Regions from separate parts of the Pectobacterium parmentieri genome, predicted to be linked through region 2. Evidence: predicted binding sites of a transcription regulator. Region 2 holds the regulator's gene; each other region holds the start of a gene.
What was found. Region 2 encodes PurR, which represses purine synthesis genes. Its sites were predicted from a motif close to CANGCAAACGTTTGCNTG; they were not measured.
Positions count from the first base shown of each region.

Region 1: tusA (sulfurtransferase TusA) is a predicted target of PurR. The motif match lies at 3,484-3,501, and genes of this name have one in related genera.
Region 3: purH (bifunctional phosphoribosylaminoimidazolecarboxamide formyltransferase/IMP cyclohydrolase) is a predicted target of PurR. The motif match lies at 3,871-3,888, and genes of this name have one in related genera.
Region 4: carA (glutamine-hydrolyzing carbamoyl-phosphate synthase small subunit) is a predicted target of PurR. The motif match lies at 3,152-3,169, and genes of this name have one in related genera.

Region 1 is NZ_CP015749.1:3,952,773-3,958,452, reverse strand. It holds gene yhjD (inner membrane protein YhjD) at 1-552, opposite strand, end outside; gene A8F97_RS17960 (MFS transporter) at 682-1,884, shown strand; gene A8F97_RS17955 (DcrB family lipoprotein) at 1,920-2,486, opposite strand; gene A8F97_RS17950 (7-cyano-7-deazaguanine/7-aminomethyl-7-deazaguanine transporter) at 2,673-3,350, opposite strand; gene tusA (sulfurtransferase TusA) at 3,567-3,812, shown strand; gene A8F97_RS17940 (zinc/cadmium/mercury/lead-transporting ATPase) at 3,872-5,680, opposite strand, start outside.
Region 2 is NZ_CP015749.1:1,196,907-1,202,586, forward strand. It holds gene A8F97_RS05320 (MATE family efflux transporter) at 1-358, opposite strand, end outside; gene A8F97_RS05325 (riboflavin synthase) at 607-1,242, shown strand; gene cfa (cyclopropane fatty acyl phospholipid synthase) at 1,302-2,456, opposite strand; gene purR (HTH-type transcriptional repressor PurR) at 2,774-3,799, opposite strand; gene cydH (cytochrome bd-I oxidase subunit CydH) at 4,191-4,280, shown strand; gene A8F97_RS05340 (C40 family peptidase) at 4,371-5,222, opposite strand; gene A8F97_RS05345 (Grx4 family monothiol glutaredoxin) at 5,564-5,680, shown strand, end outside.
Region 3 is NZ_CP015749.1:3,797,766-3,803,445, reverse strand. It holds gene hupA (nucleoid-associated protein HU-alpha) at 1-79, shown strand, start outside; gene A8F97_RS17255 (DUF1481 domain-containing protein) at 84-767, shown strand; gene purD (phosphoribosylamine--glycine ligase) at 835-2,121, opposite strand; gene purH (bifunctional phosphoribosylaminoimidazolecarboxamide formyltransferase/IMP cyclohydrolase) at 2,139-3,728, opposite strand; rRNA gene A8F97_RS17240 (16S ribosomal RNA) at 4,333-5,680, shown strand, end outside.
Region 4 is NZ_CP015749.1:4,897,656-4,903,335, forward strand. It holds gene lspA (signal peptidase II) at 1-385, shown strand, start outside; gene fkpB (FKBP-type peptidyl-prolyl cis-trans isomerase) at 385-858, shown strand; gene ispH (4-hydroxy-3-methylbut-2-enyl diphosphate reductase) at 839-1,789, shown strand; gene dapB (4-hydroxy-tetrahydrodipicolinate reductase) at 2,125-2,946, shown strand; gene carA (glutamine-hydrolyzing carbamoyl-phosphate synthase small subunit) at 3,392-4,540, shown strand; gene carB (carbamoyl-phosphate synthase large subunit) at 4,555-5,680, shown strand, end outside.

The DNA of each region.
Region 1 (5,680 bases), 2.3 Mb from region 2:
TGTCAGCGACAGGAAATCCCGCGTGTACTGAAAGTAAATCTTCTCTTCATCTTTTGGGTTCCGTTCCCATACGTCGCGCGACTGGGCGCGAATCGCTTCACGCAGGTTTCCCATCCAACTGATGCCGGAATAGAGTGCGATCAGTAAACCGGTAAGCCCGACGGTGGTACGCTGCTGCACGGCGGTGTTGACGGTACTTTTCAGCGTATTGGCCAGATTGGGATCGCTGATACTGTTAACAATGCGATTGATCAGTCCAGTCAGCAGGTCGGGGTTGGAGGCCAACACGAAGCCCACGGCGGCAAAAGACACCATGAGAATGGGGATCAGCGACAGAAAGGAAAAATAGGTAATCGCCGCGCCAAACTGGTTGCCCATGCGATCGTTGAAACGTTCGCCTGCACGAATCAGGTGTGCCACGCTGGGAATCGCCTGAATGCGAGCGGCCAGACGTTTGCTTTTGTCCAGAAACGAAAGAGGCTTCTGTGGCGATTTATCCCCTGCTGGGGCTGACGATGTTGACTGACGCTCCGGGTCTGCCGGTACAGGCATTGCGTTTCTCCTGTGTTCGGGATTAGTTTATTAGCATAAGGTTGATTATAACCAACAATATAAGAATGTTACTTTTCGATGTTTTTCTGAACGTACGTCATACACGGACGTTAAGCGAGTGAATTTTCCATGCCAACACCTTCCCCATCCGAACCGGCGTTGAGTGGTCTGCGCCTCAATTTACGCATCGTTTCGATTGTGGCGTTCAACTTCGCCAGCTATCTGAACATTGGCCTGCCGTTGGCGGTACTGCCGGGGTACGTGCATGACCACCTTGGCTATAGCGCATTCTGGGCCGGATTGGTGATCAGCCTGCAATATTTCTCCACGCTATTGAGCCGTCCCCATGCCGGTCGCAGCGCTGATGAAAAAGGGCCGAAGAAAATCGTCGTCTGGGGATTGGTGGGCGTTATGTTGAGCGGGGTGTTTTACCTGCTTGCCGCATTTAGCGATGCATCGCCCGCGATCACGCTGCTGCTACTGTGTCTCGGGCGCGTCGTGCTGGGTGCAGGACAGAGTTTCGCTGGTACAGGTGCAACGCTCTGGGGGGTTGGCGTCGTGGGTTCCCGACATATCGGGCGCGTGATTTCGTGGAATGGTATTGCGACTTACGGCGCAATGGCGATTGGCGCACCGCTCGGCGTCTGGCTCAATCATGTTGGCGGGCTAAAGCTGCTCTCCGTGTGCATCATTTTGAGTGCGGCCGTGGCGATTATCTTTGCGCTGCCGCGTCCAGCCGTGCAGGTCGCGCCGGGGAAAAAGATTCCCTTCCGCGAAGTGCTGGGGAAAGTCTGGGTTTACGGCATTATTCTGGCGATCGCCTCCGCGGGTTTCGGCGTGATCGCCACGTTTATCACGTTGTTTTATGCCGATCGTCATTGGGATGGGGCTGCGCTGACGTTGACTATTTTCAGTTGTGCTTTTGTTGGGGCGAGGCTGGTTTTCCCCAACAGTATTCAGCGGTTTGGCGGACTGCGCGTAGCGATGGCGTGCTTTGTGGTTGAGATCGTGGGCCTGCTGCTGGTGTGGGGCGCGACGCAACCGCTCATGGCGGAAGTGGGGGCATTCCTCGCGGGAGCGGGTTTCTCTCTGGTGTTCCCGGCATTGGGCGTCGTTGCCGTCAAGGCGGTATCACCACAGAATCAGGGTAGTGCGCTGGCAACCTATACGATATTCCTCGACCTGTCATTGGGCATCGTCGGGCCAGTGGCGGGCGTGCTGATGAGCTATACCGGTATCGCCTCTATTTATCTGGCGGCGGCGTTGCTGGGGCTATGTGGTCTGGCGCTGACGTGGCGACTGACTCAGCGCCCTGCCATCGAACAAGAGTAGCCACCGAGGTGGCTACTCCCAGACGATAAGGCCGATTATTTCAGCTTCAGCGTGTGGATGATGCCTTCTGCTTCGCTCTGTGCCTGTTGCTGATTGCCGGCTGGCAGCGTGATCTGCAAGGTCAGCAGTTGGTTTTCCACTTTGCCTAACACCACAGAGGAATAAGCCTGCTGTCCGCTGCTGGTGATAATGCTGTCGAGCTGTTGCAACTTCTTGCCGTCAACGTCGATGGTTTTGTTGGTAACGACCTGAAGGTTGGCGTCACGCGTGCGCTGATGATCTTCCAGGCGCTGCGCCAGCACGGTCAACTCGTCTGTGGTGTCATCGCCCAGAATCACGATGACGGCTTTCTGCCCGTTGTCATTCGCGTAAACGTGCATGTTGTTTGCTTGTGTACCAACTTTACCGCTTTGGTCACTCATATCGGCTGGTAGAGTAAACGCAATTTTACCCTCCAATAATTCAATGTTCTGGCCCGCGCTGGCTTCTGCGGCGGGTTTATCTTGTGCACCCGCTTTTGCGGCGTCATCCGTTTTGCCATCACAGGCAGCAAGCAGGCCGACAAGCAGGCCGACACCGAGGTATTTGATTACATTCGACATAGGTTCCCTTTCTCTCGTTTTTGAAACAGGTCATCTTTTGAAATAGGTAATAACAGTATGGCACCTTATTCAGATAGCAAAAACAAGCGTTTTGTTGTTGCAAACCGTTGTTGACGCCTGCGTTTTTTTACAAAACGATAAGTGATTTAAGGAGAAAAGGCGGCGTAAATTGCCGCCCGAATGGTATTAATGGTGACTGCTGACGGAGTGATAGCCGAGACTGCCTTTCTGCTCACTCAGACGTTTGAGCACCATGTTCAGCATGACGCCGTACATCGGCAGGAAGAAGGCCAGGCTGATCAGCAACTTGAAGGCGTAATCCACCATCGCAATCTCGATCCAGTTTGCTGCCATGAAGGCATCGGTGCTGCGGTAAAACGCGATGAAGAAAAAGGCCAGCGTGTCGCTAAAATTACCAAACACGATTGAAACCGCGGGTGCCACCCACCACGCGCGTTTCTGACGCAGCCGATTGAAGACGTGGACATCCAGAATCTGGCCCAGAACATACGCCATGAAGCTGGCGCAGGCGATACGTGCCACGACGATATTCACCTGATTCAACGACTCAAATGACTGCCACGATCCCTGATAAAACAGTGATGAAATGAGATAGGAAATCACCAACGCAGGCACCATGACGGTCAGAATGATACGACGCGCCAGCGGCGCACCGAAAATGCGAACCGTCAGGTCAGTGGCCAGAAAAATAAACGGAAAGGTAAATGCGCCCCAGGTGGTATGAAAACCGAAAATCAATACCGGGAGCTGAACCAGATAATTACTCGACGTAATGATCAGGACATGGAACAACGACAGCCAGATCAGCGCCGTAAGCCGCTGCTGGGGAGTAAAACGATACATAATGTGACCTTTTTGGTTATTGGGGTTAGGGAACCCAAGGGATAACGTGCAGATTTATGCTGCAACGCGGCGGCATAATACGCAATTGTTTCGCTAATGCAATGTGTTTTACCGAGAACGGATGGTTGTTTTGTGCGCAAACGTTGTCGTCGCTTGCGTCGGGAAATCCTCCGCGTAAACTAAGGCGGTTTTTTGATTCCAGCACTGAGAACGTTGATGACCGATCCCTTTACCAACCCGGATAAAACCCTTGATGCCCAGGGGCTGCGTTGCCCTGAGCCTGTGATGATGGTACGTAAGACGGTACGCCAGATGGAAACCGGGCAAACGCTGCTGATTATTGCCGACGATCCGGCCACCACTCGCGATATTCCCGGTTTTTGCGTGTATATGGAGCATGAGCTTCTGGCGCAGGAGACCGAGCAGCTTCCCTATCGGTATCTGCTGCGCAAGGGTCACTGATACTCGTCATACTTCAAGCCGCAGGTGCGCGGCGTTGCACCGCGCACCGTAGACTGCGATTAGTCCTGTTTTCTCAGCAGCCGCAGCGCGTTGGCCGTGACCAGTGCCGTTGCGCCCGAATCCGCCAGCACCGCCAGCCACAGCCCGGTAATGCCCAGAATACTGGTGACCAGAAATACCGCTTTCAGCCCCAGCGCGATGGTAATGTTCTGACGAATATTACGCTGCGTTGCCCGTGACAAGCTGATCATGGCCGCTAGCCCGGTCAGGCGGCTGTGGGTTAATGCTGCATCGGCGGTTTCCAGCGCCACATCCGTACCGCTTCCCATCGCGATGCCGATGGTTGCGGCTTTCATGGCTGGCGCGTCGTTGATACCGTCGCCCACCATTGCCACGGGGTGCTGCTGACTCAGTTCGCTGACTGCTGTGACCTTATCGGCAGGGAGCAGGCTGGCTCGGTAATCGATCCCCAATGTCGCTGCAATCGCTGCCGCTGCGCGGGGATTATCGCCCGTGAGCATGACGCCGCGGACCCCCAATTGCTGCAAGGCATCCAACGCTTCACGCGCATCGTGGCGTAACGTATCACTCAATGCCAACAAGCCGAGCAGCCTGTCGTCTTCTTGCACCACCACGACGGTTTTCCCTTCGCTTTCCAACATATCGACCCGTTGCAACCAGTCGGCATCAAGCAGATTGGTTGCGATGCGGCTTGGGGCGCTGACCTGAATCCGTTTGCTGCCTATCGTGCCTTCAACGCCGACACCCGCCAGCGCTTTACGGTTTTCCGCCAGCGGCAGGAACGTGCTGCTGGATAACGCATGCTGGACGATCGCCTTGGCAAGCGGATGGTGTGAACCTGATTCCACCGCAGCGGTGCGCGTCAGCAACGCCGTTTCGCTAATACCTGCTGCGGGTAACACGTCCGTCACCTGCGGCTTGCCTTCCGTCAGCGTGCCGGTTTTATCAAATGCGATAGTCTTGATGCTGCCCAGCGATTCCAGCGCTGCCCCGCCTTTAATTAGCGCTCCACGGCGTGTTGCGGCGGCCAGCCCAGAGGTAATCGCCGCAGGCGTTGAGATCACCAGCGCACACGGACAGCCGATTAACAGCAGCGTCAGACCGCGATAAATCCATTCTTGCCACGGTTGTGCCAGCAGCAGCGGCGGCACCAGAATCACTAACAGCGACAGCAGCATAATGGCAGGTGTGTAGTAGTGGCTGAACTTATCGAGGAAGCGTTCTATCGGTGCGCGGCGCTCTTCTGCTTCTTCTATCAATTGCAGAATACGGTCGATGGCACTGTTGCCCGGTTGTGAAACCACTCGCAACTGCACGACCCGATCGACACACAAGCTACCAGCGGCAATTTTTTCACCGGGTGTGCGCTCAATCGGCACCGACTCGCCGGTTAGGGCGCTTTCATCAAAGCTGGCGTCGCTGTTCAAGAGTTCTGCATCGGCAGGGAGCCGTTCGCCGGGAGCGACTTCAATGACATCGCCGGGCACCAGACTCGCAACAGGGACGAGGCGTCGCTGCCCGTTTCCTACGACCGTAGCATCTTCAGGAAGCAGTGCCATCAGTGCGGTTACGCCCCGTCGTGCACGGTTTGCCGCGTAAGATTCCAGATATTCGCCCAGCATAAACAGCAGCAAAATAACGGTGGCTTCGGTGGTGGCACCAATCAAGAGCGCTCCGATGGAAGCCACGCTCATTAGCGTTTCAATCGCGAAAGGCGTACCCGTGCGAATGAGCTGCACCGTTTTTTTCAGGATTGGAATCAGCCCGACAAGGGTAGTTGCGATAAACGCGATCTGCCCGCTGCGCTCGCTTAGCAGGGAAAGTCCCCAGCTTGCAGCAGCCAGCAA
Region 2 (5,680 bases):
AGTCGGTGCTCATTAGATTGATGGCATATTCACCCTGATATAGCACCAGCATGGTCAGCAGAGAAATGATGGCGGCCAGGAAAAACGATTGTCGCACCTGATGAGAGATGCGATCGCGACGGCCGGAACCGTTAAGCTGTGCGACAACAGGCGTTAACGCCAACAGCAGACCGTGGCCGAAAAGAATGGCGGGTAGCCAGATGGACGTCCCTACTGCGACGGCGGCCATATCGGTGGCGCTATAAGCACCTGCCATGATGGTGTCAACCACACCCATTGATGTTTGGGACACTTGCGCAATAATGACAGGAACAGCAAGCGCCGATAATTTACGCGCTTCTGTCAGATACTGTTGCACGGATACCTTCCTTGAATGACTTAATTTTGCTAGCGGGATGAATAATCTGGATATGAAAAACGTCAAGAATAAAATGAGAGCGTTATTGTAACGACTTAATAAAAGTAAACCAGCATGAAAGAGAATATATTCTTTTTGTTACGCTGCGGTTTCGATCGCGTTTAACGCGCGGTATTCCGGTTTGGTTTTCCGTGGAATATCGGGCACACTGCACAGCGTCATTTCTTTGTTTTTAAGAGGCAAGCCGCATGTTTACCGGTATTGTTCAGGGCACCGCACCTGTGGTGTCAATTGAAGAAAAATCCAATTTTCGTACTCACGTTGTTCAACTCCCCCCCGACCTGCTGCCAGGGCTCACGCTCGGTGCATCGGTGGCGCACAACGGCTGCTGCCTGACGGTGACGGCTATTGATGGCGATCGTGTCAGTTTTGATCTCATGAAAGAAACGCTGCGGCTAACGAATCTGGGGGATATTCATGAAGGCGATGTCGTGAATATTGAGCGAGCGGCGAAATTCGGTGATGAAATCGGTGGACATGTGATGTCGGGCCACATTATGTGTACGGCGGAAGTGGTTAAGATCCAGGTTTCAGAGAACAACCACCAGATTTGGTTCCGCCTGGCAGATGAAGCGCTGATGAAATACGTGCTGCACAAAGGTTTTGTCGGGATTGATGGCATCAGCCTGACGGTGGGCGAGGTGACTCGCGGGCGTTTCTGCGTGCATTTAATTCCAGAAACGTTGAATCGCACAACGCTAGGGCAGAAACGTTTGGGGAATCGCATTAATATTGAAATCGACCCACAAACTCAGGCCGTGGTGGATACCGTCGAGCGTGTGCTCGCCAGCAAGCAGGCGAGCGAACTCGGTAGCGAAGATTAAGTTTTGTGTTGCCTATTTTGTTAAACCGGATGGATGTGCTCATCCGGTTCCTCTTCTTCTCAACGCAAAACGCGTAATCCACCGTCAATGCCATTAATGCTGAAGACGACCTGCCAGAGCTGAAGATCTCTTGCTCTGAAGGCTCCGGCACACGCGTTCAGATAGTAGCTGAACATCCGACGGAAGCGGGCAGTATAGCGTGTGGAAAGCTGGGGCCATCCTTGCTGAAAGCGCGTATGCCACGCCATTAATGTGCGATCGTAATCGGTGCCGAAGTTGTGCCAGTCCTCCATCACCATGTAAGGCTCGCTTGCCTGCGCAATGTGCTGGATGGATGGAATACAGCCGTGGGGGAAGATGTATTTATGCATCCAGGGATCGTTACTATAAGAGGCCGTTTTGTTGCCCCCGATGGTATGTAACAGGAACAACCCATCTGGCTTTAGATTACGCCGCACGACGCTAAAGTAGTTGTCATAGTTGCGCGGCCCGACATGCTCAAACATGCCTACCGATACTGCGCGGTCAAATTGCCGATCGAGATCGCGGTAATCCTGTAACGCAATGATGACATCCAGCCCCTGACAGCGCTGTTGTGCCAGCGTCTGCTGTTCCCTGGAAATGGTGATGCCATACACGGAAACACCGTAGCGACGTGCCGCGAACTCAGCAAGCCCGCCCCAGCCGCAGCCGATATCCAGCAGAGACATGCCGGGCTTGAGCTGAAGTTTTTCGCAAATCAGGGTGAGCTTATCTTCCTGCGCGCATTCCAACGTTTGCGCTTGTTTCCAGTAAGCGCAGGAATATTGCATGTAAGGATCCAGCATCAGGGCAAAAAGGTCATTACCCAAATCGTAATGCCGTTCGCCGACCACTCGGGCGCGTCGGTGGGATTGTAAATTCGTGACGCGAGCGGCGGCGATCCTCATAAGATCGCGCAGACGGCGGGGGAGTGTATTCTTTAGCCCGGCGCGTAGGACGAGATGGAAAAAGATATCCAGCCGTTCACACTCCCACCATCCGTCCATATAGCTTTCACCTAATCCCAGCGAACCTTTTTGCAAGACGCGTTTAAAAAAATCAGGGTGGTTGACGCAGATATCAAAAGGGCGGGGGCCGTTAATGGCGATATCCGCCGTGGCTAACCTGTCTTGCATGATGTTGAACCAGGGCGAGGTATGGCTACGCTGTTCTTTTGCATAAGGTGTACCCATGATGTCTCCTAAATTTTTCACGTGTGAAAGTATGGAAAAACATACCTGGACAGCACTTACCGCAGCCGATGTATCGGCTGTCACCAGAGAAAAATGAAGAAGACATTTGCACATAAGCAGGTGGTTATCTGCCCATTGGCAAAAAACGCGTATCCGCTTACTTACGTGCGGCTATCGCTATTTGGGGTGTTATCAGTGAAAGTGAAACGCAGTTTTCAGTTTAAATCTGCTTCAGCCAACGTACAAGAAAATTGGCTGAAGCTGACAAGGGAAGCAGGCAGGAATTAAGAAAATCGGTCTATGTTGGATCGCCGAGGTTAGCGGCGATAATCGCGGAACGGGCCGTCGGCAACCGAGCGGCGTTCAATCAGCGTCGGATGCACTTCAATGACGTGTGCATCTTCGCGCTTGCTGGTAATCCGATCCAGCAACATAGAGAAGGCGGATTGGCCCAGACGCTCTTTCGGCTGATGGATGGTAGTCAGTGCCGGTGTAAAGAAACGCGCGTGACGCACATTGTCATAACCGATCACCGAAATGTCCTGTGGTACACGTAACCCCAATTCGTCTGCCGCACAAATGGCACCCATCGCCATGATGTCGCCACCACAGAATACGGCGGTGGGTCGCTGTTTTTGCGCGAGAATCTGATGCATGGCTTTATAACCGGATTCCGGTTCAAAATCGCCCCGCACGACCCATTCATCGCGCACGGTGATGTCGGCTTCCTTCAGGGCTTTTAAAAAGCCAAGGTAGCGCCCGTTCCCCGTGTTGCGCTCTTGTATCCCTGGGATGGCACCGATATCCCGATGGCCGCGTTCAATCAGATAGCGACCCGCCATATAGCCGCCTTCAAAGGCGTTATCGATGATGGTATCGGTGAAATCGCTGTGCATCTGCCCCCAGTCCATGACGACCATGGGAATGCTGCGATAATCTTCCAACATGCCCAAGAGTTCTGGCGGGTATTCGGCACACATGACCAGCAGGCCGTCGACGCGTTTTTGCGCCAGCATCGAGAGATAAGCGCGCTGTTTACCGATGTCGTTATGAGAATTACACAGCACCAGCGTGTAACCTTTGGCATAACAACTGTTTTCGACTGCTTCAATGATCTCAGCGAAATAGGGTGCTTCGCTGGATGTGGCCAGCAAGCCGATAGATTTAGTGTGATTAACTTTGAGGCTGCGGGCGACGGCGCTGGGCGAATAGTGCAATTCCTTGATTGCTGCCCTGACGGCTGCCTTAGTCTCTTCGGCGACGAAACGTGTTTTATTGATCACGTGCGATACGGTTGTGGTGGAAACGCCAGCACGTTTTGCCACATCTTTAATCGTTGCCATCTAAAAATGACTCCTGAACTTACCTGTTACAGACGTAAGTATATTGTTAATCGTTTGCCTACGTTTAAAGTTCTTCTTCTAAGCTAAAAAACAGGATTTCAGAAGGAGAGTGCCGAATGTTATACCGAAGGGATCTGGCTTGACGTTTTTCGACTGATACGCAGCGCTTTCATAAACAGCGGATTGTGTCCGATTTATCATGAAAGTGAAAGGGCTAATTTATACTATTAGTGACGCATTCGTCGGAGATTTTTCGCTAGAATTATGAAAGAATCATAATAACCCTATTATTTGTCGCCTTAACTGCCTAAGCAGATTCGGCTGTGAAGGGGGCGTCTTTTTTTTCAGATGAAGTTTCAGATGAAATTTGTTTGCTAATAAGGAGTGGTTTATGGATACAGATCTGAAGATGTCTTTGCTGACAACCGTCGGCTCGTTGGCTGTGATCATCGCGTTTAGTTTCATTGCGGTGTTGAACTAATCCTTCAGTGCTTTTGCGCGGGTTAGGTATTCAGACAGGTTTATGGCGAATAAACGTGTCTGAATACGCTTCTGTTCGACGAATCGTCTCTTAACGAATCGTCTGTGGTGTCACTACGCGACGCGCTCCAACATAGTGCTCCTGCCAATAATCTTCACTTAGCTTGCTGATACGAATATCTGAACCTGTACGCGGTGACTGGATAAATTTGCCTTCCCCCAGATAAACCCCGACGTGATCGGCCGCACCACGATTATTGATGCGGAAGAAGACCAGATCGCCACTTTCCAGATCACTCTTTTTAATCGGCGCGGCATCACGCAGATGGTACATTTCGTTTGCGGTGCGTGGGATTTGGATCTTAACGACATCTTTATACGCGTAATAGACCAGTCCGCTACAGTCGAATCCGGTAAAAGGAGATGAACCGCCCCAGTGGTAAGGTTTACCGATCTGGCTCATCAACTTATTCATTGCTGTCGTTTTGGCGTGCTGATAGCGTTTTTTATGTGCCGCACTCAGCGTCATCCCTTTTTCTGTGGTTGGTGGCTCTTTATCCACTTTCCCTTTGAGCGTGGCCTTCTTCAACCCGGTTTTGACTCTGGTCTGTGCGATTGTTTGCTTATCTTCTCCAGATTTCAGCTTTTTAAGGTTTTTTCTCACTAGCGCAGGTGTGTTGCCTTGCGTCCGTGATGATGCCTTTTCTGTCGATTTGTTCGCCGTGCGAGATTTGGTTTTATTGCTGACTGCGATGGGTTCTGGTTTTTTGCTTTTGATTGGCGTCGGTGATTTAGCATTACCCTTTGTTTGACGACCTTTCTTATTCGTTTCTTCAACGGTGCTTTTCTTCGGTGCAGAATGCGGGGTATGCGGCGCAGCCTGAACGATGTTCAGGGATAGGTTGCTGAAAAATAATATAAAAAGAGTAATAAATAAGCGCATAATAAAAGTGACCGAACATAATCCTTAACTCGCTCAATCCGCACAGTATTCCTGAAAACGGCGTCATAAAAAAGTGGGCACGGTCGCTTTATTCATACAGAATAGTGAAAAAACGTTAATAGTTATTTTTTCGTTTGATTTATCAGCGTTTTCTGGCGTTGATTTCATCAATGCTGAATAATCGAGATAGAAAAATAACCCTACAAAAAATGGCGTTTTTTTGTAGCCAGTGGCATCGGTACAATATCATTGAGTCAATGTCGCTGTCTTAACACTCTGACGGCGACTCATGGCTAGCGTTTTGGACGTTAGCCATCCTATAGATTTAAGGAAGCAAAAAGATGACGACACCGACAATTGAAAAAATTCAGCGCCAAATTGCTGAAAACCCGATTCTGCTGTACATGAAAGGTTCCCCAAAATTGCCAAGCTGCGGTTTTTCTGCACAGACCGTTCAG
Region 3 (5,680 bases), 2.4 Mb from region 2:
CGGTAAAGAAATCAAAATTGCTGCTGCCAACGTGCCAGCGTTTGTTTCTGGTAAGGCTCTGAAAGACGCTGTTAAATAAGCCCATGCCGGTTAAAGGTTTAAGCAGAGGGGCGTTTTCGCCCCTTTTGCTTTTACGACGTTTATGTGGCGCAGGCCTCGTACTTATTTCAGTGGTAGCCTGCAGTAGCCGCACTGCACCGCCGGACGTTTTCTCCAGCGGTTACGTTGCCGATCGTGGCATCGTGCGTATCTGGCGTAAGGATGATGCGCAGAATACGACGGCGCTGACCACCGTGTATAACCCGCTTCAGGGCAATGCTCTCGTGGTGACTCGCTATACATTCCAGCAGGATAAACTACGCGAAATACAGCGTAATCAGCTCGGTGCACAACAAGAAGATATGCGCTTACGCTTTGCTGAAGATGGAACCGTCAGCTTTATGCAGCGGCAGCTTGCCGAAAGACGTGAATCGGTTTCCGATGATGATGTCGCGCTCTACCAGTTTGATGCTAAGCGCATGCTGGAATTGAGCGATGTCCTGCGTGCAGGCAAGGTGGTGTTAAAGCAAGGGAAATGGCTGGAAGGGCCGGTGCAGTCTTGTGACGGCACGGTGGTTCGCCCTGACTTTGACAACGACTCGCGTGAATGGATCGCGCAGCAAAAAACGCATGCCACACGTCCGCTAAACGTGGCGTGGCTGGAAGCACCAGAAGGAACACAGCTATTGCTAGTAGTGGAAGATGACGTCTGCCAGTGGCAGCCATAGCTATAAAAAACCCGGATTTCTCCGGGCTTCAGTATTTATCAGACAATCGTTATCGGACCATCTCTAATCAGGCTTGCTCGCGCTCAATGGCACGGTAGCCGATGTCTTTGCGACAGAATACCTCTTGCCACTGAATACCTGCGGCTATTTCATACGCGCGTTGTTGTGCTTCAGCCACGGTATTACCCAATGCTGTGACGCACAGTACTCGCCCGCCGTTGGTAACGACATTAATCCCATTCAGCTTGGTGCCAGCATGGAAAACTTTGCCATCTTCTGCATCCTGCTGCGGTAAACCAGAAATCACATCGCCGGTATTGTAGTCAGATGGGTAACCGCCTGCGGCCAATACCACGCCCAGAGACGGACGTTCATCCCAGACTGAATCTTTCTGACCCAACGTTCCGTCACAGCCTGCCAGACACAGTTCCACCAGATCGGAGCGCAGGCGCAGCATAATTGGCTGTGTTTCTGGATCGCCAAAGCGACAGTTGAATTCGATCACTTTTGGTTGGCCATCGGCAGAAATCATCAGACCGGCATACAAGAAACCAACGTAGGTATTTCCCTCTGCGGCCATGCCGTTCACGGTCGGCCAAATAACCTGATCCATCACGCGCTGGTGGATTTCATCGGTCACGACCGGTGCTGGCGAATAAGCGCCCATACCACCAGTATTCGGGCCCGTATCTTTATCCCCAACGCGTTTATGATCCTGACTGGTTGCCATCGGTAGCACATTCTTGCCGTCCACCATAACGATGAAGCTTGCTTCTTCACCATCAAGGAACTCTTCTACCACGATACGGTGTCCGGCATCGCCGAATGCATTACCTGCCAGCATATCCTGAATGGCGTTTTCGGCTTCCTGCAACGTCATGGCAACAATCACGCCTTTACCTGCGGCTAATCCGTCTGCCTTGATGACGATAGGTGCGCCTTTGCTGCGTACATAGGCTAGCGCTGGTTCCACTTCGGTGAAATTCTGGTATTCCGCCGACGGGATGTTATGGCGTGCCAGAAAATCTTTAGTAAAGGCCTTAGAACCCTCTAATTGTGCTGCGGCCTGTGACGGGCCAAAGATTTTTAGACCTGCGCTCTGAAACGCATCCACAACCCCGATAACTAACGGCGTTTCTGGGCCAACGATGGTTAAATCGATGTGGTTTTCCTGGGCAAAGGCGACTAACGCCGGAATATCGGTTGCGGCGATATCGATGTTGGTCAGCGCGGGTTCAAGCGCGGTGCCCGCGTTTCCCGGAGCAACATAAACCTGTTTTGCCAGCGGTGACTGTGCAGCTTTCCACGCTAGCGCGTGCTCGCGTCCGCCATTACCAATTACTAAAATGTTCATTTCGGTCAGCTCCAGAATTAATGGCGGAAGTGGCGCATGTCGGTAAAGATCATCGCAATGCCGTGTTCGTTGGCGGCGGCAATGACTTCATCATCACGGATAGAGCCGCCCGGTTGGATCACGCAGGTAATGCCAACGGCAGCGGCGGCATCAATACCATCGCGGAATGGGAAGAATGCATCGGAGGCCATGGCGGAACCTTTGACTTCCAGCCCTTCATCGCCCGCTTTGATTCCGGCGATTTTCGCGGAGTAAACGCGGCTCATCTGACCGGCACCTATCCCGATGGTCATGTTGTCACGTGCGTACACAATCGCATTGGATTTAACGAACTTAGCCACTTTCCAGCAGAAGAGGGCATCGCGTAATTCCTGCTCGCTCGGCTGGCGCTCGGTCACGACACGCAGTTGAGACGCATCGACCATACCCAAATCGCGATCCTGTACCAACAAACCGCCGTTGACGCGTTTGAAGTCCAGAGCCGGAACGCGTTGCAGCCAGCTACCGCTGGTCAGGACACGCACGTTTTGTTTGGCTGCGGTAACCTTCAAAGCAGCCTCGCTGGCGGATGGCGCAATAATGACTTCGACAAACTGACGGCTGATGATGGCCTGTGCCGTTTCTTCATCCAGTTCGCGGTTGAAGGCGATAATGCCGCCGAATGCGGATGTCGGGTCGGTTTTATAGGCGCGTTCGTAGGCATCAAGAATTGAGCCGCTAATCGCGACACCACACGGATTCGCGTGTTTAACGATAACGCAGGCTGGCTCGGCAAATTCCTTCACACACTCCAGTGCAGCATCGGTATCGGCGATGTTGTTATAAGACAGCGCCTTGCCTTGTAACTGTATAGAAGTGGCGACCGAGGCCTCGCGAATATTCTCTTCTATATAGAAGGCCGCTTGCTGATGGCTGTTCTCGCCGTAGCGCATGTCCTGCTTTTTGATATAGTTCAGGTTCAACGTGCGCGGGAAGTGGCCAGATGGCTTATCGGTATCACCGTGGTAAGGCGGAACCAGTGCGCCAAAGTAGTTGGCAATCATACTGTCATATGCGGCGGTGTGTTCGAAGGCTTTAATGGCTAAATCGAAACGGGTTTCGTAGGTCAATGAACCTTCGTTGGCGTCGATTTCATTAATAATAGTGTTGTAGTCACTGCTCTTAACCACGATAGCGACGTCTTTATGGTTCTTGGCGGCGGAGCGTACCATCGTCGGGCCACCGATATCGATGTTCTCAACGGCATCTTCTAACGTGCAGTTCTCACGGGCGACGGTCTGAGCAAACGGGTACAGGTTCACAACAACGATATCGATCGGCTTGATGTCGTGCTGCGCCATGATCGCATCATCCTGATCGCGCCGTCCCAGAATGCCGCCGTGTACTTTCGGGTGCAGGGTCTTTACTCGCCCATCCATCATTTCCGGGAAACCGGTGTAGTCGGAGACTTCTGTCACGGCTAAGCCAGCATCAGCCAGCAAACGGGCGGTTCCGCCCGTTGAAAGGAGCTCGACGCCACGGTGGGACAGAGCTTGAGCAAATTCGACAATACCTGCTTTGTCAGAAACGCTGAGCAGAGCGCGGCGAATTGGACGACGTTGTTGCATGATGGTGTTATCCCCTGGATTTGGGTAGTCAGTAAAGAACGGTATGTGAATATCGTCTTTGTCAGAGCAATGATTGCGGAATAAAGAGAAATATTCAGTTAGCGTTCGCAAAAATACGACGATTTTGAATGGGGTGAATTGTAGCGAAAACGTTTGCGTGATGCTCGTCAATTTTTGAGTAGAATGCTTTCTGTGGATAAGTTTGTGCAAAAATAGGTATAAGGTGGGGTTTTGCTGTGGAATGCAGCAAACAGTCATTTTTCTTTAAAATACCTATTGCGGCAGGTCGAGAAGTCCCTATAATGCGCCTCCATCGACACGGCGCTGTGACTCACAACCGGGTCGATAAAGAAAGAGAAAACGCTTTAAAATAAACGTTGACTCTGAAGGTGATAAGCGTAACATACGCCACCTCGCGAAGCGGATAAGACCGCAACGCACTGCTCTTTAACAATATAATCAGACAATCTGTGTGGGCACTCACAAGACCGTATCTTAACGATATAAAAAGTCTTGAAGAGTGAACAACAGTGAAATTCATTACGAATAAACAGTTTTAATTCTTTGAGCATCGCTGACGAGTTCAGCAAATCAAACAAATCTTAAATTGAAGAGTTTGATCATGGCTCAGATTGAACGCTGGCGGCAGGCCTAACACATGCAAGTCGAGCGGTAGCACAGAAGAGCTTGCTCTTCGGGTGACGAGCGGCGGACGGGTGAGTAATGTCTGGGAAACTGCCTGATGGAGGGGGATAACTACTGGAAACGGTAGCTAATACCGCATAACGTCTTCGGACCAAAGAGGGGGACCTTCGGGCCTCTTGCCATCGGATGTGCCCAGATGGGATTAGCTAGTAGGTGAGGTAATGGCTCACCTAGGCGACGATCCCTAGCTGGTCTGAGAGGATGACCAGCCACACTGGAACTGAGACACGGTCCAGACTCCTACGGGAGGCAGCAGTGGGGAATATTGCACAATGGGCGCAAGCCTGATGCAGCCATGCCGCGTGTGTGAAGAAGGCCTTCGGGTTGTAAAGCACTTTCAGCGGGGAGGAAGGCGATAAGGTTAATAACCTTGTCGATTGACGTTACCCGCAGAAGAAGCACCGGCTAACTCCGTGCCAGCAGCCGCGGTAATACGGAGGGTGCAAGCGTTAATCGGAATGACTGGGCGTAAAGCGCACGCAGGCGGTCTGTTAAGTTGGATGTGAAATCCCCGGGCTTAACCTGGGAACTGCATTCAAAACTGACAGGCTAGAGTCTTGTAGAGGGGGGTAGAATTCCAGGTGTAGCGGTGAAATGCGTAGAGATCTGGAGGAATACCGGTGGCGAAGGCGGCCCCCTGGACAAAGACTGACGCTCAGGTGCGAAAGCGTGGGGAGCAAACAGGATTAGATACCCTGGTAGTCCACGCTGTAAACGATGTCGACTTGGAGGTTGTGCCCTTGAGGCGTGGCTTCCGGAGCTAACGCGTTAAGTCGACCGCCTGGGGAGTACGGCCGCAAGGTTAAAACTCAAATGAATTGACGGGGGCCCGCACAAGCGGTGGAGCATGTGGTTTAATTCGATGCAACGCGAAGAACCTTACCTACTCTTGACATCCACAGAATTCGGTAGAGATACCTTAGTGCCTTCGGGAACTGTGAGACAGGTGCTGCATGGCTGTCGTCAGCTCGTGTTGTGAAATGTTGGGTTAAGTCCCGCAACGAGCGCAACCCTTATCCTTTGTTGCCAGCGAGTAATGTCGGGAACTCAAAGGAGACTGCCGGTGATAAACCGGAGGAAGGTGGGGATGACGTCAAGTCATCATGGCCCTTACGAGTAGGGCTACACACGTGCTACAATGGCGTATACAAAGAGAAGCGATCTCGCGAGAGCAAGCGGACCTCATAAAGTACGTCGTAGTCCGGATTGGAGTCTGCAACTCGACTCCATGAAGTCGGAATCGCTAG
Region 4 (5,680 bases), 1.3 Mb from region 2:
TTCTCTGAACCTGCATTACGCCCGTAACTATGGCGCAGCGTTCAGCTTCCTGGCGGATAAAGGCGGCTGGCAACGCTGGTTCTTTGCTGGGATTGCGATTGCGATTGTGGTTGCTCTCGTGGTGATGATGTACCGTGGCAGCGTCAAGCAGAAGCTAAATAACATTGCCTATTCGCTGATTATCGGCGGTGCACTGGGCAATCTGTTTGACCGGACATGGCACGGCTTTGTCGTTGATTTCATCGACTTCTATGTTGGTGATTGGCACTTCGCTACGTTTAATTTAGCCGATACCGCGATCTGTATTGGTGCGGCGCTCATTGTGCTGGAAGGGTTTTTCAGTACGCATGATGATACTGATACCGTTAAGCAAAAGGGTCACTGATGTCCGAGACTGTGCAGCACAACAGCGCGCTGCTGGTGCATTTTATTCTGACGCTGGAGGATGGCTCTGCGGCCGAATCCACGCGTGAGCGCGGCAAGCCAGCGCTGTTTCGCCTTGGCGATGGCAGCCTGTCTGAGGCGTTGGAACAACATCTGTTGGGATTAAAGCGCGGCGATAAACGCAAGTTTACGCTGCCGCCGGAGTCGGCCTTTGGGCCGACCAATCCGAACTTGATCCAGTTCTTCCTACGTCGTGATTTTGCCCAGACCGGCGTGCCGGATGTGGGCACCATCATGCTGTTCAGCGGCGTTGCCGGAAATGATATGCCGGGGATTATCCGCGATGTGACCGAAGAGTCCGTCACCGTGGATTTCAACCATCCTTTATCTGGTCAGGCGATTACCTTCGATCTTGAAGTGCTGGATATCGATCCCGTACAACAGGAGGTGACACATGCAGATCCTGCTGGCTAATCCACGCGGTTTTTGTGCCGGTGTCGATCGGGCTATCAGCATTGTGGAACGTGCGCTGGAGCTTTTTGGTACGCCGATCTACGTCCGTCATGAAGTGGTACATAATCGCTATGTGGTTAATGGCTTACGCGAACGCGGCGCGATTTTTATTGAGCAGATCGAAGATGTGCCGGATGGTGCGATTCTGATTTTCTCGGCACATGGCGTTTCGCAAGCGGTACGTAATGAAGCCAAAAATCGTGACCTGACGGTGTTCGATGCGACCTGTCCTCTGGTAACCAAGGTGCATATGGAAGTTGCCAGAGCCAGTAAGAAAGGTGTCGAAGCGATTCTTATCGGGCATGCCGGACACCCTGAAGTTGAAGGGACGATGGGGCAGTACAGCAGTGAAGATGGCGGCATGTATCTGGTGGAGTCCCCTGAGGATGTCTGGCAGCTACAGGTAAAAGATGAAAGTAATCTGTGCTTTATGACGCAAACCACGCTTTCTGTTGATGACACCTATGCGGTGATTGATGCCTTGCGTGAGCGTTTCCCGCAGATTGTCGGCCCGCGTAAAGATGATATCTGCTATGCCACGACCAATCGTCAGGAAGCGGTTCGTCATTTGTCGGATAAGGCGGATGTCGTTTTTGTTGTGGGCTCTAAAAACTCCTCAAACTCCAACCGCCTTGCTGAATTGGCGCAGAGAGCCGGGAAAGCGGCCTATCTGATTGATGCTGCCGAAGATATCCAGGAATCATGGGTAACGGGCGTTGCGCAGGTTGGCGTCACCGCAGGGGCATCGGCCCCGGATATTTTGGTTCAACAGGTGATTCAGCGCCTGAAAGAATTAGGCGGCAAGGTTGCGGTTGAAATGCAAGGGCGTGAAGAAAACATCGTCTTTGAAGTGCCGAAAGAACTGCGTGTTGAAGTGAAACAGATCGATTAGTCTGTTTCTGCGATAGGGCTTCGGCTCTATCGCTGTTATTCCCGTCTCTATCTCCCCTTGTATCCATTCATGAAAATGGTAATGCATAAAAATGAATTTTTATGCGTTATCCCGTATGGTTTATTTCTGACCGTTTTTGCTTATCTTCAAACGCCTTAAGGCTTTTCATCGTTTTCCGACGCGATTCTGCTGGCTGTAGCTAGACAGTTTTGCTGATTTTCTGCGGCTTCAAACAGTATTTTCTAATCTGGCGGTAAATCCGCTGGCGATAGTGCGCAGCGCCCGTTAACCTGATGTTATTTTTATGTCGTCAGGATCAAAAAGAGAGAGACATTATGAAAGATTCATCCATCCGTATTGCGGTGGTCGGTGCGGGCGGCCGTATGGGGCGTCAGCTAATTCAGGCTGTTGAGCAAATGGACGGTGTGGTACTGGGCGCGGCACTCGAACGTTCTGGCTCGTCCCTGATCGGAAGCGATGCTGGTGAGCTGGCGGGGCTGGGTAAAAACGGTATCACCGTGAATGAAAGCCTGGATGCCGTGCAGAATGATTTCGATATTTTGATCGACTTCACCCGACCGGAAGGTACGCTCGCGCATCTGGCATTTTGTCGCCAGCACCGTAAGGGCATGATTATTGGGACGACCGGCTTTGATGACGCAGGCAAGGCGGCGATTAAGCAGGCTGCACAGGATATCGGGATTGTGTTTGCGGCGAACTTCAGCGTTGGCGTCAACGTCATGCTGAAACTGCTGGAAAAAGCCGCCAAGGTCATGGGCGACTATACTGATATCGAAATCATTGAAGCACATCACCGCCACAAAGTGGATGCGCCGTCTGGTACCGCGCTGGCGATGGGCGAAGCGATTGCCGATGCGCTGGGACGCGATCTAAAGTCTTGTGCAGTGTACGCGCGTGAAGGCCATACCGGTGAGCGCGATCCAAAAAGCATTGGCTTTGCTACCGTGCGGGCTGGCGATATTGTCGGTGAACATACGGCGATGTTTGCTGATATTGGCGAGCGGGTTGAGATTACCCACAAGGCATCCAGTCGGATGACGTTTGCTAATGGTGCAGTAAGAGCGGCTATCTGGATTAATTCTAAGGAAGATGGTCTTTTTGATATGAGAGATGTGCTTTCTTTAGATGATTTGTAGTATTTTATTTTTATAACAAAAATATATCTATATGAAAAAGGTGGGCTTTTTTGTGTTCGCCTTTATTTTTTCATTTTTGGTTTGTTTTTGTTGTTATCACCGGTTTTTATGTGTGTTTTATTCTCTTTTTTCGTGATGGTTTACCTTCCTTACTTCCTAAATGTCCTTTATTGGTTATTTGTCGCCCTTATTTTAACAAAATTGTCTCGCAACCGTTTACTTGTCTGAGTTGATACGGCTTTTTACGTCAGTGGGCGGTTATTTATTTCGGAAAGCATAAAAATAAGAGAAAAAAAGCGGTTTGGGTAGACAATCGGGAAGACCATCATTAAAATGCGCCCAATTTGCCAAAAATTGGCCTTACAGGTAGTTTTTGCATTGATTTAGTGGCTCGAATCTGAATTAATATGCAAATAACGTGATTGTTTATTCCTTGGAGGGTGTTTTGATTAAGTCAGCGCTATTGGTTCTGGAAGACGGAACCCAATTCCACGGTCGGGCCATTGGGGCAGAAGGATTGGCAGTGGGGGAAGTGGTCTTCAATACGTCGATGACCGGTTATCAAGAAATCCTTACTGATCCTTCCTATTCCCGCCAGATTGTCACTCTCACTTATCCCCATATCGGTAATGTTGGCGCCAATGCCAACGATGAAGAATCCCCATCTGTACAGGCTCAAGGTCTGGTTATTCGCGATTTACCTCTGATTGCCAGCAACTACCGTAGTGAAGAAAGCCTCTCTGAATACCTCAAACGCAACAACATCGTCGCCATCGCTGACATCGATACCCGTAAACTAACCCGTCTGCTGCGTGAAAAAGGCGCACAGAATGGCTGCATCATCGCGGGCGATGCACCGGATGCCGTTGTCGCCTTGGCGAAAGCGAAAGCTTTCCCAGGGTTGAAAGGGATGGATCTGGCCAAAGAAGTGACGACGGCAGAAAGCTATAGCTGGTTACAGGGAAGCTGGACGCTGGAAGGTGAATTGCCTGCGGCGAAAAACGAAAGCGACCTGCCTTACCACGTGGTGGCTTATGACTACGGTGTGAAACGCAACATTCTGCGTATGCTGGTGGATCGCGGCTGTCGCCTGACGGTCGTTCCAGCGCAGACACCTGCTGAGGACGTACTGAAGCTTAATCCAGACGGTATTTTCCTCTCTAACGGCCCGGGTGACCCGGAACCGTGTGACTACGCAATTCGCGCGATCAAAACCTTCCTGGAAACGGATATTCCGGTATTCGGTATCTGTCTGGGTCACCAACTGCTGGCATTGGCGAGCGGTGCGAAGACCATCAAAATGAAGCTGGGTCACCACGGTGGCAACCATCCGGTAAAAGATCTGGATAACGACTGTGTGATGATCACCGCACAGAACCACGGCTTTGCGGTGGATGAAGCTAATCTGCCTGACACACTGCGCGTCACGCATAAATCCTTGTTTGACCACACGGTTCAGGGAATTCACCGTACTGACAAACCGGCGTTCAGCTTCCAGGGGCACCCAGAAGCCAGCCCTGGCCCGCATGATGCCGCGCCGCTGTTCGACCACTTTATTGACTTGATTCAGACTTACCGTTCTTCAGCTAAATAATCAGGAGCGAGAAAATGCCAAAACGTACAGATATTAAAAGCATCCTGATTCTGGGCGCAGGCCCGATTGTCATCGGCCAGGCGTGTGAGTTTGACTACTCGGGTGCACAGGCGTGTAAAGCGCTGCGTGAAGAGGGTTACCGCGTTATTCTGGTGAACTCCAACCCAGCAACCATCATGACCGACCCGGAAATGGCCGATGCAACTTACATCGAGCCGATTCACTGGGAAGTGGTGCGTAAAATCATTGAAAAAGAGCGTCCAGATGCGGTACTGCCGACGATGGGTGGCCAGACCGCGCTGAACTGTGCGCTGGAGCTGGAACGTCAGGGCGTGCTGGCCGAATTCGGTGTCACCATGATTGGTGCAACGGCGGATGCGATTGATAAAGCAGAAGATCGCCGCCGTTTCGACGTCGCGATGAAAAAAATCGGTCTGGATACCGCACGTTCCGGTATTGCACACAATATGGAAGAAGCGCTGGCTGTAGCGGCTGACGTTGGCTTCCCGTGCATTATCCGTCCTTCCTTTACGATGGGCGGCACCGGTGGCGGTATCGCTTATAACCGTGAAGAGTTCGAAGAGATCTGTGAACGCGGACTGGATCTTTCGCCAACCAAAGAGCTGTTGATCGATGAATCACTGATCGGTTGGAAAGAGTATGAGATGGAAGTGGTGCGTGATAAGAACGACAACTGCATCATCGTCTGCTCCATCGAAAACTTTGATGCGATGGGCATCCACACCGGTGACTCCATCACCGTTGCGCCAGCGCAAACGCTGACCGATAAAGAATATCAAATCATGCGTAACGCCTCGATGGCGGTACTGCGTGAAATCGGCGTAGAAACAGGCGGTTCTAACGTTCAGTTCTCGGTAAACCCGAAAACCGGTCGCCTGATCGTTATCGAAATGAACCCGCGCGTATCACGTTCTTCCGCGCTGGCCTCTAAAGCGACGGGCTTCCCGATTGCGAAAATTGCCGCCAAACTGGCGGTAGGTTATACGCTCGATGAGTTGATGAACGACATCACTGGTGGCCGTACGCCAGCGTCCTTCGAACCCGCTATCGACTACGTTGTCACCAAGATCCCACGTTTCAACTTCGAGAAATTCGCGGGTGCCAACGACCGTCTGACCA